Regions from separate parts of the Exiguobacterium sp. s80 genome, predicted to be linked through region 3. Evidence: predicted binding sites of a transcription regulator. Region 3 holds the regulator's gene; each other region holds the start of a gene.
The links. Region 3 encodes Rex, which represses fermentation and respiration genes when NADH is low (regulators of the CRP and FNR family bind a similar motif). Its sites were predicted from a motif close to TTGTGAAATATTTCACAA; they were not measured.
Positions count from the first base shown of each region.

Region 1: the regulator Rex is predicted to act here: its motif matches at 3,070-3,087, upstream of KNP94_RS10170 (cytochrome ubiquinol oxidase subunit I).
Region 2: the regulator Rex is predicted to act here: its motif matches at 2,812-2,829, upstream of KNP94_RS10570 (cytochrome C oxidase subunit II).

Region 1 is NZ_JACSMP010000004.1:202,815-208,068, forward strand. It holds gene KNP94_RS10150 (FAD-dependent oxidoreductase) at 1-383, shown strand, start outside; gene KNP94_RS10155 (disulfide bond formation protein B) at 528-917, opposite strand; gene KNP94_RS10160 (transcriptional regulator CcpC) at 983-1,873, shown strand; gene KNP94_RS10165 (N-acetyldiaminopimelate deacetylase) at 1,857-2,969, shown strand; gene KNP94_RS10170 (cytochrome ubiquinol oxidase subunit I) at 3,204-4,592, shown strand; gene KNP94_RS10175 (cytochrome d ubiquinol oxidase subunit II) at 4,605-5,254, shown strand, end outside.
Region 2 is NZ_JACSMP010000005.1:64,852-70,105, forward strand. It holds gene KNP94_RS10560 (b(o/a)3-type cytochrome-c oxidase subunit 1) at 448-2,139, opposite strand; gene KNP94_RS10565 (cytochrome c oxidase subunit II) at 2,140-2,610, opposite strand; gene KNP94_RS10570 (cytochrome C oxidase subunit II) at 2,623-2,736, opposite strand; gene KNP94_RS10575 (Crp/Fnr family transcriptional regulator) at 3,528-4,235, opposite strand; gene KNP94_RS10580 (aldehyde dehydrogenase) at 4,405-5,254, opposite strand, start outside.
Region 3 is NZ_JACSMP010000009.1:117,740-122,993, reverse strand. It holds gene KNP94_RS13935 (hypothetical protein) at 1-154, opposite strand, end outside; gene KNP94_RS13930 (ABC-F family ATP-binding cassette domain-containing protein) at 154-2,055, opposite strand; gene KNP94_RS13925 (redox-sensing transcriptional repressor Rex) at 2,224-2,883, shown strand; gene KNP94_RS13920 (twin-arginine translocase TatA/TatE family subunit) at 2,883-3,089, shown strand; gene tatC (twin-arginine translocase subunit TatC) at 3,097-3,876, shown strand; tRNA gene KNP94_RS13910 (tRNA-Ala) at 3,984-4,056, shown strand; gene KNP94_RS13905 (hypothetical protein) at 4,228-4,386, shown strand; gene KNP94_RS13900 (hypothetical protein) at 4,488-4,967, shown strand; gene KNP94_RS13895 (hypothetical protein) at 4,972-5,254, shown strand, end outside.

The sequences.
Region 1 (5,254 bases), on a different contig from region 3:
ATCGAGACCATCAAGTCTTCGTCACGGATTTGTCACACTATGATGCAAGCATTTCTCCGAAAGAGGGACAAGTCTTACAAGTCGTCGCATATCTTGATCATAAACAGGTCAGTCAAGCGACATATATTGAAGAAAAAGTACAGCACGCCCATGACTTATTAGATCACCACTATCCAGGGTGGCGAGATCGCCTTGTGACAGAGCGGACGATGAAACGCGCAATCGTTCAAGAAATCAAATGGAAGATGGGACAAAGGCCGTTGCCTTGCTTTTTGGAAGCGGATACGTCGATTGCTTTCGTAGGTGATTGGTGTGAAGGAGAAGGTCAGTTATCGGAATTATCTTTTTCAAGTGCCTACGCGGTGTCGAGGGAGTGGCAGTGAAACGGTCAAGCATAGTATCGGCATCGGAAGGAAATGAAAAACCCGAGCATTCCTGTTATCGAAATGGAATCGCTCGGGTTTCCTGTGCGTTAATTTTTGTAGTGAGTTCTACGTGACGCATTTGTTTGAACAGATATCTGCAACTTATGCACTTTGTTTATTCGGGTAAAAGGCAAGGATCAATAAGAGGGTGAAGGCGATTAAACTCATCATTGGGATTGTCAAAAAACCGAAGTAGTTGACCCATTGAATCAGGCAACCATTCGTACAGAGTGCCTCGCCATCCGGGAGGCGTTCGAGAACAACGTGATAGGCAGCAACTGCCCAACCGATTCCAACATATAGTCGAACGAAAAGAGCATCGACGGGGCGATTCCGAAAGAGTGTAATGATTAAATAAAATGCCGTCGTATACATGAACAAGCGTTGCCACCAACAAAGTGGACAAGGGATGAAACCGCGAACTTCACTGAAGTACAGACTTCCTAAGGTCGCAATCGTTGAGACGATTAACATAAAATGATAGCGTGACATATGTACCTTCCTTCCTAACGTGTTAAACTAATGCCATCTTATATCATGAGGAGTCGAATCTTACATTGCAAGTGTCGGAAATGGAAATGTTGATAACTTTATCGGAAGAGCTGAATATGCGAAGAGCAGCCGAACGTCTTTTCGTCTCGCAGCCGGCACTCAGTCAACGATTGGTTGCGATTGAGCGCAGGTGGGCGACGAAGTTGTTCATTCGTTCTTCCCGTGGATTAAGCATTACGCCCCAAGGAGAAAAAGTCATTGGGCTCGCAAAAGAAATGAATCGAAAAGAATTAGAACTGAAAAGTGAACTGACTGCCGAAGAAGGGGCAGTCTACGGGACCCTTCGGATTGCTGTCGCCTCCATTATGGGTCAATATTGGTTGCCACGCGTGTTGAAACGTTTCGTGGAACGTTACCCGCATGTACGCGTCCAACTCGTAACAGGGTGGTCGAGTGAAATGATGCGGCATATGCTCGAAGAACATTTTCATATCGGCATCATTCGAGGTAATCCGGACTGGAAGGGCGTCAAGGAACGGTTGTTCTCAGACCCGCTCTATCTTGTTGATAGTGAGTTGACGACGCTTGAACAGTTGCGTAAGACGGACCGACCATTCATTCAGTTCAAAAGTGATTCGACGTACTATCAAGAAATACTCGAGTGGTGGCAGGATCGTTTTTCAAGTCCGCCTGCGCGGACGCTCGTCGTCGACCAAATCGAAACTTGTAAACAAATGGCGTTACACGGCATTGGATTCGCGATTTTACCAGAGTCAACGATTCAAGAATCGAGCGAAGTGATGCAGATTCCGTTGAAGACGTCTTCGGGTAAAGTACTGAAACGCGATACATGGATTTTATCGACGGAATCCATGCTTGAGTTAAAACAAGTCCAAGCCTTTTGGGACATCGTAAAAGAAGAAGGGGGAAGTCAGTCAGATGGAATACGCGATTGAAATGCGAAGAGAACTTCATAAAATACCTGAATTAGGATTCAAGGAGTTCAAGACGCAAGCCTTTATTTTAAATCAGATTCGCTCTTATCCTGAAGACCGCGTCAGCTACGATACGTTTGAAACAGGTGTTTTCGTTCGTGTTAAAGGGTTGACCGGAAATCGAACAATCGGTTACCGCGCAGATATCGATGGTTTGCCGATCGAAGAAGCGACGGGTCTTCCTTTTGGCTCGGAGCATCCGGGAATGATGCACGCCTGTGGGCATGACGTCCATGCGTCAATTGCGTTAGGTCTGCTTCGTCGTCTTGTCGAGTTACCGATCATGGATGACGTCGTCTTCTTATTCCAACCGGCAGAAGAAGGTCCGGGTGGAGCGGAACCGATGATTAAAAGTCCCTTATTCGAAAAATATCGTCCGAGTGAAATGTATGGTCTCCATGTGGCACCTGAATATCCGGTCGGGACAATTGCGAGTCGTCCTGGCGTATTATTTGCCAGTGCGCGGGAAGTTCACATCACGATTTATGGTCAAAGTGGTCATGCTGCATTTCCACACTTGACGGTCGATACGGTCGTTGCTCAGGCTGCACTCATCATGCAGTTGCAAACAATCGTCAGTCGATCAATCAATCCGATGAATTGTAGTGTCATCACGATTGGCAAGGTCGATGCGGGGATTCGTGAAAATGTTATTGCCGGTCGAGCTGTGCTAGATGGAACGATGCGTGCGTTGAACGGTACTGATATGGAAAAATTAGAAGAACGGGTACGTGACATCGTTCGTGGAATTGAAGCGTCATTTGGCGTGAAAATTGATTTGCAATTTGGAAACCGCTATTACGAAGTCGTGAATGATCAAAACGTCGTCGATAAATTTTCTTCATTCGTTAAGATGAATGCAAATTATGTTGAATGCGACGCTGCGATGACGGGTGAAGACTTTGGATTCATGTTAAAAGAAGTCCCAGGCATGATGTTTTGGCTTGGAATCGATAATCCAACGTCCGGTTTACATCAGCCGACGTTGAATCCGGATGAAGAGGCGATCCCATTTGTGATTAATTTACTGGATCATTACTTCCGTGAATATGTGTAAACTGAATGAATCGTAAAAAGACTGTAGAAATGCCCTTTACTTCGCCTCAAATCGAAGTAAAGGGTTTTCATTTAGCGAGATCATCTAGTTTTCGAACGTTTTGTGAAGAAAATCACGAATAGATGTGAACAATTTGTTACATCAAACATTTAGAACAGACACAAATGATTATGTTCTCTATGATACGGATATAAACATATATAGAAGTACGTTTAGGAAGAGGGGGGCACACACATGTTCAATGATCCAGTTATGCTCAGTCGATTATTGACAGGGCTCACATTAGCATTTCACATCATTTTTGCAACGATTGGTGTAGGAGTTCCGTTGATGGTACTCGCAGCCGAGTACATTGGAATTAAACGAAAAGATCCAGATTATATTCTTTTAGCACGACGTTGGACGCGCGGTTATATCGTAACGGTAGCGGTCGGAGTCGTTACGGGGACGGCAATCGGATTACAATTATCGCTCTTATGGCCTTCATTAATGCAAGTAGCCGGACAGACGATTGCTTTGCCGCTCTTCATGGAAACGTTCGCCTTCTTCTTTGAAGCGATCTTCCTTGGGATTTACTTGTACACATGGGATCGCTTTAAAAATCCATGGTTACACTGGTTAATCGGGATTCCGGTCGTCATCGGGGCAACGGCGTCAGCCTTCTTCATCACGACAGTTAACTCGTTCATGAATTCTCCGGAAGGTTTTAAAATTGTCAACGGAACGTTAACACAAATCGAACCGTTAAAAGCGATGTTCAATACGGCAACGCCAACAAAAGCGACACACGTTATTGTATCTGCTTACTTGACGGTTGCGTTCATCTTAGCAGCAATTGCTGCGTTCCATCTATTGCGCAAGAAAACACTGTCCGCAGCCGAGACGGCGTATCACAAAAAGGCACTTCGTCTGACAGTCATGGCTGGATTGATTTTCGCCTTCTCGACAGCGCTCGTCGGTGATTTTTCAGGAAAGTATCTTGCGAAATATCAACCTGAAAAATTAGCAGCAGCGGAGTGGCATTTTGAAACGACAAATGAAGCAGAATTGATTTTCGGTGGGATTTTGGATGAACAAGAAGATGGTAGTTATGACATCAAAGGTGCGGTTAAGATTCCATACGCCTTGTCAATTCTTGCAGGTGGAGCACCAGATACAGAAGTCATCGGTCTAAATGAATTTGCGAAAGAAGACCAAGCGCCGTTATTCGTCCACTATTTCTTCGATATCATGGTATCGATCGGGATGTATTTAGCAGCGATTTCCGCCTTGTTCATACTCGCATTCCGACTGAAGAAGTTGAACCCGTATAATAAATGGTTACTGCGCGGTATTTTCATTGGTGGACCACTTGCCATCGTTTCGATTGAAGCAGGTTGGATGTACGCGGAAATCGGACGTCAACCATGGACGCTATATGGTATTATGAGAACGGCTGACGCAGCGACGACATCTACTGCAGTCGGACCGATGCTGATTCTATTCAGCATGTTGTACCTCTTACTTGGTACGATTTGTACAGTCGTATTGCTCCGTATGTTTAAGAATAATCCTGTCGGTAAAGAACTCGCAGACGATCACCATACTCGCGGTGAAGCGATGTTTGCGGACGATAAAGAATAAGGAGGGAACGAGTTGGACATTCAAACACTAGGAATAACCGTACTTTGGACGTTCCTCTATGGATATCTCATCGTTGCCTCAATTGACTTCGGTGCTGGATTTTACGCATTTTACTCGAAATATACAAAACGAGATCATTTGACGAATCGATTGATTTTACGTTATCTTTCGCCCGTTTGGGAAGTGACGAACGTTTTCTTCGTTTTCTTCTTTGTTGGTCTCGTCGGGTTTTTCCCGGACACAGCTTATTACTATGGAACGGCACTTCTCGTGCCTGCATCAATCGTACTCGTTCTGATTGCGATTCGCGGTAGCTTTTATGCCTTTGCGAACTACGGTTCGAACGATAGTATGTTCTATACGTTTCTCTATGGTGCGACGGGGCTCTTGATTCCGGCTGCGATGTCGACGACGTTGACGATTAGTCAAGGTGGCTTTATTCGTAAAACGAATGAAACGGTTGAGTTTTTAGGGACGAAATTGTTTACGAACTTTTATTCCTGGTCAGTCGTAGCACTTGCGATTGTCTCTGTCCTTTATATTAGTGCGATGTTCCTGTTGTTCTACGCAGATAAGGCGCGAGACGTAGGGGCGAGTGACTTGATTCGGAAATGGGCGCTCTTTTGGAGCATTCCAACGATCATCGTCTGTGGACTTGTTTT
Region 2 (5,254 bases), on a different contig from region 3:
GTCAGCTTATCAAAGCTGGCCCTTCAGACTGTAAACAACGTGCGATTGGGAGATTAAGCGTCGTGTTTCGTTGCTTTCCTCGGGCGAGGCGCAAGCCGTTGCTCCTTGGATCCTAGCGGACAACGAGCAGGGTCTTGCCTGCCTCTGAAAGTGCGTTAAAAACGCACTTTTTCCCGCAGGAGTCAATGAAAAGTGACGCTTTTCAAGTAATACCGTGAAGGAAATCCAGGCGTGGAGACGGTTTAGAGCGCGATCCGTCTCAAATCGCTTTTAAAGCGAAAAGCAATCGGTCGCGACCCTGCAGCTTTGCTGTAGCGGCGTGACCGGTTGCCGCTTTGAAGACGAGGCGAGACAGGAAAGCACGAACGGATTGCTTCTCAATATAGCATTTTCACCCTTCAGCGTGTATAAAAAGTGCTAGTAAGCTATCAGCACTTTTCGATAGGGCTACCAGAGTTTCCAACCTGGAGCTCCAGGAGGCGCATTATCAATCATGTGCCAAATCGGTACTGTGTAAGCAAACGCAATCAAAGCAAACGTCACGAAAATCCAAAGTTTCCAGTTCTCAAAGAAGAGTGGTGTCTTCATCGCTGCTTCCTCTGTTTCCGCGACAGGAAATTCAGTACTTCCTTTCGGTGTCCGGAAGGCCAGTTGGAACATCGCAAACAAGAATAAGAGGATTGAAATAAAGAGGATCGTACCACCGATTGCCATCGCAACGTGATAGGGAATCCAATCTGCGACGAGCGAATCTTTGAAATATGCCGCAGGACCCGTCCGTCTCGGATTGCCAAGCAAGCCTGAAATATGCATCGCAGTCGACATAAAGAGCATACCAATCGTCCACGTCGCCGTCTGGATGAGACCAATTGTATTAATCCGTTTTGTTAAGGTCCGTCCTCGTAATAATGGAACAAGCCAATAGGCCGTTCCAAAGAACGTCAACGCGACTGCAGCCCCGACTGTGATATGGAAGTGACCTGTCACCCATAAAGTGTTATGCACGACGATATTCAATTGGTGAGAAGCATTGACGACACCACCGGCTCCAGCCGGGATGAAGAACAACATGCCGACGAACGGTGCAAGAAAGCGGACATCCCGGTACGGCATTTTCTTGATCCACCCAAATAGTCCGGTCGCACCTTGACGACGACCTGCTAGTTCAAATGTCGCAAACATCGAGAATGCTGTCATCAATGAAGGAATGATGACAAGGAACGTCAAGACGACTTGGATGTACTTCCAAAATGCTGAAATACCGGGTTCGAGCAACTGATGGTGAAAACCAACAGGGAACGAGAACAATAAGAACAGTAAAAATGACATTCGTGCTAAAGCATCTGAAAAAATCTTACCCCCAACAATCTTTGGAATGACCGTGTACCATACGATATAGGCTGGCAATAACCAAAAATAGACGAGCGGATGACCAAAATACCAAAATAATGTCCGGGATAATTCGATCCCGACCTTATCCGTCCAACCGAGTGATAACGGCAAGAGTTGAAAGAGAATCGTCGCTGCGACACCTAGCGTGGCGATGACCCACAACAAAGCCGTCATAATGCTCATATAGGCTTGAAGTGGTGGATGGACATCCTTATGTTCTCGTTTGTAATCCGCGTACATCCGGAACATTGCGGCAGAAGAAACCCATGTTCCAACAACGAAAATCACGAGTCCGATATAAAAAACAGGGTGTGCCTTCAGCGGCGCATAAAATGTGTAGAGAACGGATGCTTCACCTGCTAACACCATCCATGTGACAAGGAGGACACCGACAATCATCAACCAGAATCCAACCCAGCCCAAGCGTCTCGGAAACTCTTCAAAACGCCCGAACGACTGTCCTAAAAATGAAAATAAAAGTCCAAATATGAATAATGTCGTAAAGACAATCGCAAGCATTAGTCCGTGAGCCGTCAGCAATTCATAATAACCGACTCCAGCAATTTCTGGAATGACTCCAGTACGGACGAGTGTCTGTAGTAGACCACATAGTCCACCGATCAGTAACGCCACAAGTGAAAAACTGACGTAGGCAAATCCGAGTTTTGCTTCTTTTAATCCAATCTCTCCTGCGGGGATTCCCCGCTCCATCTCAAACTCCATTAATTTTTTCGAAATCGCATTCATTTATTCCACCACCTTAATCTTAGTCGACATCATGTGATGCGCCGATCCACAATATTCATTACAGACAATTAAATATTCACCAGCTTCTTTAAATGTGTACTCGATTGAATTGATATGTCCGGGAACGACCATCATATTGACGTTCGTCTTGACGATTTCAAATCCATGGACGACATCTTTCGACGTCACCAGAAAATCGACGGTCGCGCCTTTTTTGATAATCATGTCTTGCGGTGTGAACTGGAAAGCTTGTGAGACCATGACGGCCTCATATTTATTGTCGTCAATTTTTTTTAGACCCGGTTTATCAAATGGCTTCGTCTGATCGACTTGCGTCGGGTCAATCAATGTTGCATCCGACGGTGGTTGATTATCAGAAGCGAATGCTGATACGCCAATGATGATTAAAAAGACTGCCAACATGATACAACCGAATACTAACCATATTTTTTCTAAACGATGAATATGCACCCTGATTCCCCCTTATCTTGAAGTGAATAATAAAAAGATTGATCCCCACATTCCGATGATGACTCCGGCAACGATAAATACAGCGATAAACGTTCCCTTCAGTTCTGTATCTGATTTCTGACGCATGATCAGTAGCTCCCTTCCGTCGTTGAATCGGTGACTTAACCTACCTTTATTTTAGAAAAAGACACCCTTCGTAATATGTGATAAACGTCACACCAATTGTGACGATTTCGCGCTTTTCTTTTATAAAACACACATAAAGTTCACAACTTGTTACGTACTGAACATATTACGTACTGAACATATTTTGAACCGTTACTGTTTGTGCGACACAAAAAAGGACCGCATTCAAAAAGAATGTGATCCTACAGCGTGTAGACAAACTATTATGAAGAGTGAACATACTATAACGAGAGGCAATCCGTTCGCGCGTCCCTGTCTCGTCTCGTCTTCAAAGCGGCAACCTTCCGCGCCGCTACAGCCAAGCTGCAGGGTCGCAACCGATTGCTTTTCGCGGTTCTAAGCGATTCGAGACGGATTGCGTGCTAAACCGTCTGCATGCCAGGCTTTCCGTCACGGTATTTCTATAAAAAGCGTCACATTTCGTTGACTCCTACGGGAAAAATTTCGTTTTCAACGCACGTTCAGAGGCATGCAAGACCCTGCTCGTTGTCCGATAGAACCAAGGAGCAACGGCTTGCGCCTCGCCCGAGGAAAGAAACGAAAAAAGACGCTTGATCTCCCGATAGCACGTTGTCTACAGCCTGAAGGACCACATTCAAAAAGAATGTGATCCTAGACTGCTGATAAGTTCTTCTGAAGTTTAACGCGTTGCGGTTCCATCAAAAGGATGTTGGAGCAATTTTTAAGTCAGCTCCAGCGTATGGCTCCGTAAGCTAACGCTCAAGTTAAGTTTAAATCCGGCAGACACCGACAGGACACCCTTCACAGTGGCAAAGATCGCGTAAATAGTTGGCATCATGAACGATGATTTTAGTCGTCGTCATCGAAATGACATTGTCTTTTTTCCACTGAGAAAACATCCGGTTGACCGTTTCACGTGGTGCCCCGATCAACTGACCGAGTTCAGTATCCGACGGTCGCTTTGAAATCACGTAATCGTCATCGACTTTTTTTCCGTCCATTGCGATTAGTCGTAAGAGTGTCGAAGCGAGTGCCCCTTGTTTCCCGAACAATAAGAGGTCACGTAACTTCGTTTCCGTTTGTTTTCGCATCAAGGCTTGCCAGCGCATGATATCTAATGCGAATGTTCCATCTTTTTTCATCAAATCTTCGAGTGTCGATTTCGAGATGAAGCCAATGACACTGTCCTCCATCGTTTCGACACTATAGGAGCTTGGAAATGCTTCTCCGACATCGAATTCACCAAATAAGTCACCTTTGAAATATAAGAACATCATTAGCGGGCTACCTTTTTTCGTGAGCTTTGATAGTTTTACACCACCTTGTTTCACATAAAAAAGTTTATCGTTCATTTCCCCTTCCCAACAGACGATTGAGTCTTTTTTAAAAGATACCTCAGTCATGAACTCTTCAAGTAATTCACGTGTCTCACTCGACAACACGAACGTATTGGCTTCTGTCGTCCCACAAGTAAGCATCTCGCATTCTCCTTTCCGTAGCTTCTGCCTTCAGTATAGAACATCACAAGGGAAAATAGCGTTTTTTCAAAAGATTGTCAAACTTTGTTCACTATTTCACAAATTAAATAAACAAAAAAAAGCCAAGGTAGACCGATTGGATCTACTCTTGGCTCCGTTTAAGTCCCATTTATAATAAATAACGCATCCATTTTGAATCGGTATTCGAGCGCATGTAGCGGAACGGCAAATCGAACTTCGTCGTATTGTTGACGACTCCTTTACGGTGGCTGAACGTCTCAAAGCTGAATTTCCCATGATAGCCACCGATACCACTTCCGCCGACCCCGCCAAATGGCAAGTTATGTTGCGCAACATGCATCAACGTATCATTGATGCATCCACCACCAAATGACACACGATCGAGTACACGATGCTGAACAGCTTTACTTTCTGTGAAGAGATAGAGCGCCAACGGCTTATCACGGTCATTGATGAAACGGATGACCTCTTCCACTTCACGATAAGAATAGACTGGAAGAATCGGTCCAAAGATTTCTTCTTGCATCAACGGACTTTCTGGATCAACGTCCGTCATGACGGTTGGTGCCATCTTTCTCGTCGCTGCATCGACTTGACCACCAAATAAAATTTCACCTTGGGGCAAGTAGCCACTCAATCGATCCAAATGACTGTCTGAAACAATCTTGACGTAAGAATTCACACCAACACCATTACCATACTGGGCAAAAGCTTCCTTTTCAATCAAGCGTAAAAATTCCTCGCGGACGTCTTCATGGACAAAAACATAGTCAGGGGCGATACACGTCTGTCCTGCGTTTAACCATTTGCCCCAAGCAATTCGTTTTGCAGCAAGCTTTAAGTTCGCATCACGGTGAACGATCGTCGGAGACTTCCCGCCGAGTTCAAGCGTGACAGGTGTCAAATATTTCGCCGCTGCTTGATGGACGATTTTTCCGACACGCGTCGACCCCGTAAAGAAGATGTAATCAAACTTCTCTTCAAGAACAGCTGAACTG
Region 3 (5,254 bases):
TCATGCACGAGATGAGGATGAACAACAGGACGACGGCATTAAAGGCATCCGGCCGGATGAAGGCCGACACGTAGTCGGCATACATCGGAACGAAATAGAGCACCCCGGACAATAACCCTTGAACGAGGTTGATGACATAACTTTTCGAGCGCATTAGTGGAAACTCTCCCATCGTTCCATCAGTTCGAGGAGGTCCGTATCAATCTGATCCCGTTCTGCCGATAGCGCCGTCGCCTTCGGAATATCGTTGAAGACTTCCGGTTCGCAAAGCAGTTGTTCGATTTCAGTTGATCGAGTTTCCAGCCGTTCGATGTCTTGTTCGAGTTGTTCGAGCTGTTGTTTCTTTTTTCGTTCTTCTTTTTGCGCATCTTTGTCGATGCTTTTCGAAGCAGCGACTTTGATTGCTTTTTCTTCCTCTGCTTCGAGGCGGGCGATTTCTTCTTTCTCGGCCTTCTTCTCCATATAGTAAGAGTAGTCGCCGAGATAATCCGTCACACCGTCCGGATTCATCTCGATGACGCGTGTCGCAACCCGGTCGATGAAGTAACGGTCGTGGGAGACGAACAGGAGCGTGCCTTCATAGTCGACAAGTGCGTTCTCAAGCACCATCTTCGAATCAAGATCGAGGTGATTGGTCGGCTCATCGAGAATGAGGACGTTCGTTTTGCGTAATTTTAACTTCGCGAGGGCGAGGCGTCCGCGCTCGCCGCCGGATAATTCATGAACGAGCTTGAAGACATCATCACCACTGAACAGGAATTGACCGAGGACGGACCGGACTTGTTGTTCCCGCATCAACGGCCACTCGTTCCAAATTTCATCGATGACCCGGTTGCGGTCGTTGAGCTCGGCCTGCTCCTGATCGTAGTAGCCGACGGAAACGCCGGTCCCGAAACGATGTTCACCGAATAACGGTTTAATCCGGTTGACAAGAACTTTCAGTAACGTCGATTTTCCGATTCCGTTCGGACCAACGAGCGCGAGGGATTCGCCGCGTTGTAAGCGGAACGTGATGCCTTTTGAGACGGCTTCTTCATAGCCGACCGCGAGTTGCGTGACTTGTAACACATCGTTCCCACTTTGTTTTTCAATCGGGAACGACAGGACGGTGCTGCGTTCATCCCCATCCGGACGATCAATCCGGTCGACTTTTTCAAGACGTTTGCGGACGCTTTGTGCGCGTTTCGTCGTCGTCGCCCGTGCGATGTTACGCTGGATGAAGTCTTGCATCTTCGCGATGTCTTCCTGTTGCTGTTCGAACTGCTTCATCTCTTGTTCATACAGTGCTGCCTTTTGTTCCAAGTACTTCGTGTAGTTGCCGGTAAACTTCCGGCAGACGTTCCGTGACAGTTCATAGACGACGTTGACGACCTGGTCGAGGAAGTAACGGTCATGGGAGACGATCAAGACCGCTCCACGGTAACCAGCCAGGTAACTTTCGAGCCAAGAGAGTGTATCGATGTCGAGGTGGTTCGTCGGCTCGTCAAGAATCAACAGCTCAGGTGCCTGGAGCAACATCTTCGCCAGTGCGAGTCGCGTCCGTTGTCCACCGGATAGCGTCTGGATCCGGCGTGAATAATCGTCCGGATAAAAACGCATCCCGTGCAGGACGGAGCGGATGTTGGCTTCGAACTGGTAACCGCCGGCGTCCGAGAAGTCATGTTGGGCCTGATCGTATGTTTTCAACAGACGGTCGTAAGCAACAGCATCATTCAAGATATGGTCCATTCCCATCTCAATCTCCATCCGACGGAGCGAACGTTCCTGCTCTTGCAGATGCTCGAACACGGTCAACATTTCATTCCAAATCGTTTCATTCGACTCAAGACCACTGTCCTGGGCGAGGTAACCGATTTTCACTTCCTTACTCTTCATGATCTCACCAGAGTCATGACTGAGCTCTCCGGCGATGATTTTTAAAAGTGTTGATTTTCCGGCACCATTTCGTCCGACGAGCGCAATCCGGTCCCGCTCCTGCACTTCGAGTTTAATATTGTCTAAAATCGGCTCAACACCGAATGATTTTGATAGTTGGTTCACTTGTAAGAGAATCATAAAAACATCCATCCTTCCACCCTTTAGTCTATCATGAAAAAAACGCAGGAGTCCCGTGGAATATATTATTTGTTAGTCTATGTGAAGTGGTTTACAATCAAAGAGAATAGAATTCTTTGCATTGATTTGGGTGCCACGTCAGAACGTGGCCGAAGGGGGAACTGCAGTATGAATGGGCCAGACACAAAAATACCACAAGCGACGGCGAAACGACTGCCGTTATATTATCGTTTCATTCAGAGTCTTTATAACTCAGGCAAGCTGCGCGTCTCTTCAGCAGAGCTCAGTGAAGCGGTCAAAGTCGATTCAGCGACGATCCGCCGCGATTTTTCCTACTTTGGGGCGTTAGGGAAAAAAGGATACGGTTACAACGTACAACATCTATTGACGTTTTTCCGAAAGACACTGAATCAGGATGAAGTCACGAATGTGGCACTTGTCGGGGTCGGACATCTCGGAACGGCGTTTGCAAATTATAACTTTTTAAAGAATAATAGTACTCGGATAGTCGTTGCGTTTGATGCGGACGAAAACAAGGTCGGAACAACGACGCAAGACGTTCCTATCTATCATGTCTCTGACATGAAAGAGCAAATCGAAGCGAACAAGGTTGATGTCGCCATCTTGACGGTCCCATCCCAGTTCGCACAGTCAGTAGCGGATGAGTTAGTTGAGTATGGTGTGACCGGAATCCTGAACTTTACACCGGCGCGGTTGAACGTACCGGCCCATGTTCGGGTCCATCACATCGATTTGTCGATCGAGTTGCAGTCACTAGTTTATTTCATGAAGCATTATTCGCAATCAGCTGAAGGAGTGAAATCATAATGGAAAACCTTATTCCATCAACCATCGCGTTCATCGGACCAGGGAGCATCGCTTTAATCGGTGCCGTCGCGTTGATCATCTTCGGACCGAAAAAATTACCGGAGCTCGGTCGTGCTGCCGGTCAGACGTTAAAAGAGTTCAAGAGTGCGACACACGGCATCATGGACGATGATAAAGACAACAAGGATGAATCGAAAGAGAAGTGATTAAATTATGGCGATTGATCAAGAACAGAGTGTGACATCGCATCTAGACGAGTTGCGCAAGCGGATCGTCTGGTCACTCATCATCGTCGTCGTCTTGTTCGCCGCGGCCTTTCCGCTCGTCCGACCGCTCGTGCGTTTTCTGCAGTCGGACCTGAAAGAGCTCGGCATCGGATTGAATGCCTTTAATGTGGCCGATCCCCTGATGTTGTACTTGAATTTAGCGTTCATCATCGCGGTCGTCCTGGCTTCACCATTTTGGATGTACCAGCTATGGGCGTTCATCCGACCCGGTTTATTCGAACAGGAACAAAAAGCGACCTTGACGTATATTCCGGTCACGTTTTTCTTATTTTTGTCCGGAATCGCGTTCTCTTATTTTTGGTTACTTCCGTTTCTACTCAAAGTATCGACGGAACTTGGGCAAGAGCTCGGCATCGAGCAAGTCATCGGGGTCGAAAACTATTTCAGTTTCTTAATCCGGCTGACGATTCCGTTCGGTGTCTTGTTCCAACTGCCGGTCGTGACGATGTTCTTGACCCGTCTTGGACTCGTGACGCCATTGTTCATGCGGAAAAATCGGAAATATGCGTACTTTGCGCTGTTTGTCATCGCGGCTTTAATCTCTCCACCGGATGTGACGTCACATCTGATGATTTCGGTACCGTTGTTCGTCCTCTATGAAATCAGCATCATGATTTCAGCCCGGACGTACAAAAAAGTACTGATTCTTGAGCAACAGGCGGAGCTTAAGAGACAAGCGGATTTGATGCGTGAGTTGAATAAGTAACAGTCTCCTCTCGGTCGTTTCGGCGACGGAGAGATTTTTGTTTGGAAGCGCTCTTTTTATATTGAAAAAGTGAATCGATATGGTTTATACTGATTACAAGAATATGAGGGGGCTTAGCTCAGCTGGGAGAGCGTTTGGCTGGCAGCCAAAAGGTCGTCGGTTCGAGCCCGATAGTCTCCATATGTACATCACTTGGCATTTGCCGAGTGGTGTTTTTTGTTATAGTGGTGGCGGCAAAACAGAAGCTTACAGCCTGGATGATGTTGATGAACCGATTGAAGTCGTTTTCTGTGTTTATCCTTTTGAGGGAATGGGAAATTTCTTAATAGGTAATCAAGAGGGGGAAGCATTATGAATCCATTTACGACGTTAATTGCCTTCATCGTCGGCTGTCTTGTTCTGTATCTCGGAATCCGTGATAAGAACGGTTGGTTGATTGGTGTCGCGCTGATTCCGTTAGCAATTGTTGCGTATAGCGTCATCTATCTCATCATTCAAGTTTCAGCCTAGAAACTCCTTTTTTAAGGAAGTTTCTTTTTTTTTGAAACATAACTGGTAAACTGTAAGTATATGACAGTATAGACAGTTGAAACGAGGGAGGGCATTTCAGGATGGAACAAACGCTCCGCGAGGAACGATTACAGGCGTTGACGGTTGCTTATATCGAAAAAAATCAATTGCAGAATAAAAGTTGGGTCATCGCTGCCTTGATGGCGACAGCAGGAACGTTTACGGAAATCTTCAGCACGACCATGTACTTGAGTCTGTTACCGCTTGTCTTTCTCGTGTTTGATCTCCCGTTTCGACTCGAAAAACGAAAAATCCTGGCGCGCTATCTCTCAAGCGACCAAGTGACGAACCAATCGTTGCTGTGGCTCGGGATTCAATTCGTCTTGTACGGTTCGCTGTACACCGTGATACTTGAGACGAAAGAGATGTCGATCTGGAAAATTGCCCTTTGGATGCTGATCATCCTCGCACCGGTCTATTACGTTACGGACTGGTTGTTTAAAAAGATTGCCCGGTCAGGCGATCCCGACTTCGTCAGTGATAAAGAAATTCATGCGAATGTTAAAGAAGTGGAGGAGTGACAGGGTGAGTACATTGATTGAAAAACATACACGGCTCCAGCTGTTGGCAGCGCCGATTAAGAAAGTCCAGATGGGGGTGTTAATTCCCTTACTTTTGATTGGAGTCCTGTTTTGGTTCATCCCGAGCTTGCGACAAACGGGTTTATTTACAACGTTCGCACTCTCTTTACTGGCGTTAGGTGCTGCAGTGAGAGAAGTCATTCGCCTACAGGTTTTAAAGCAACGCCTCGCGAAGGACGTCTATAAAAAGACGGTCTTGAAAGTGGCACGTGTGTCGATGATCGGTT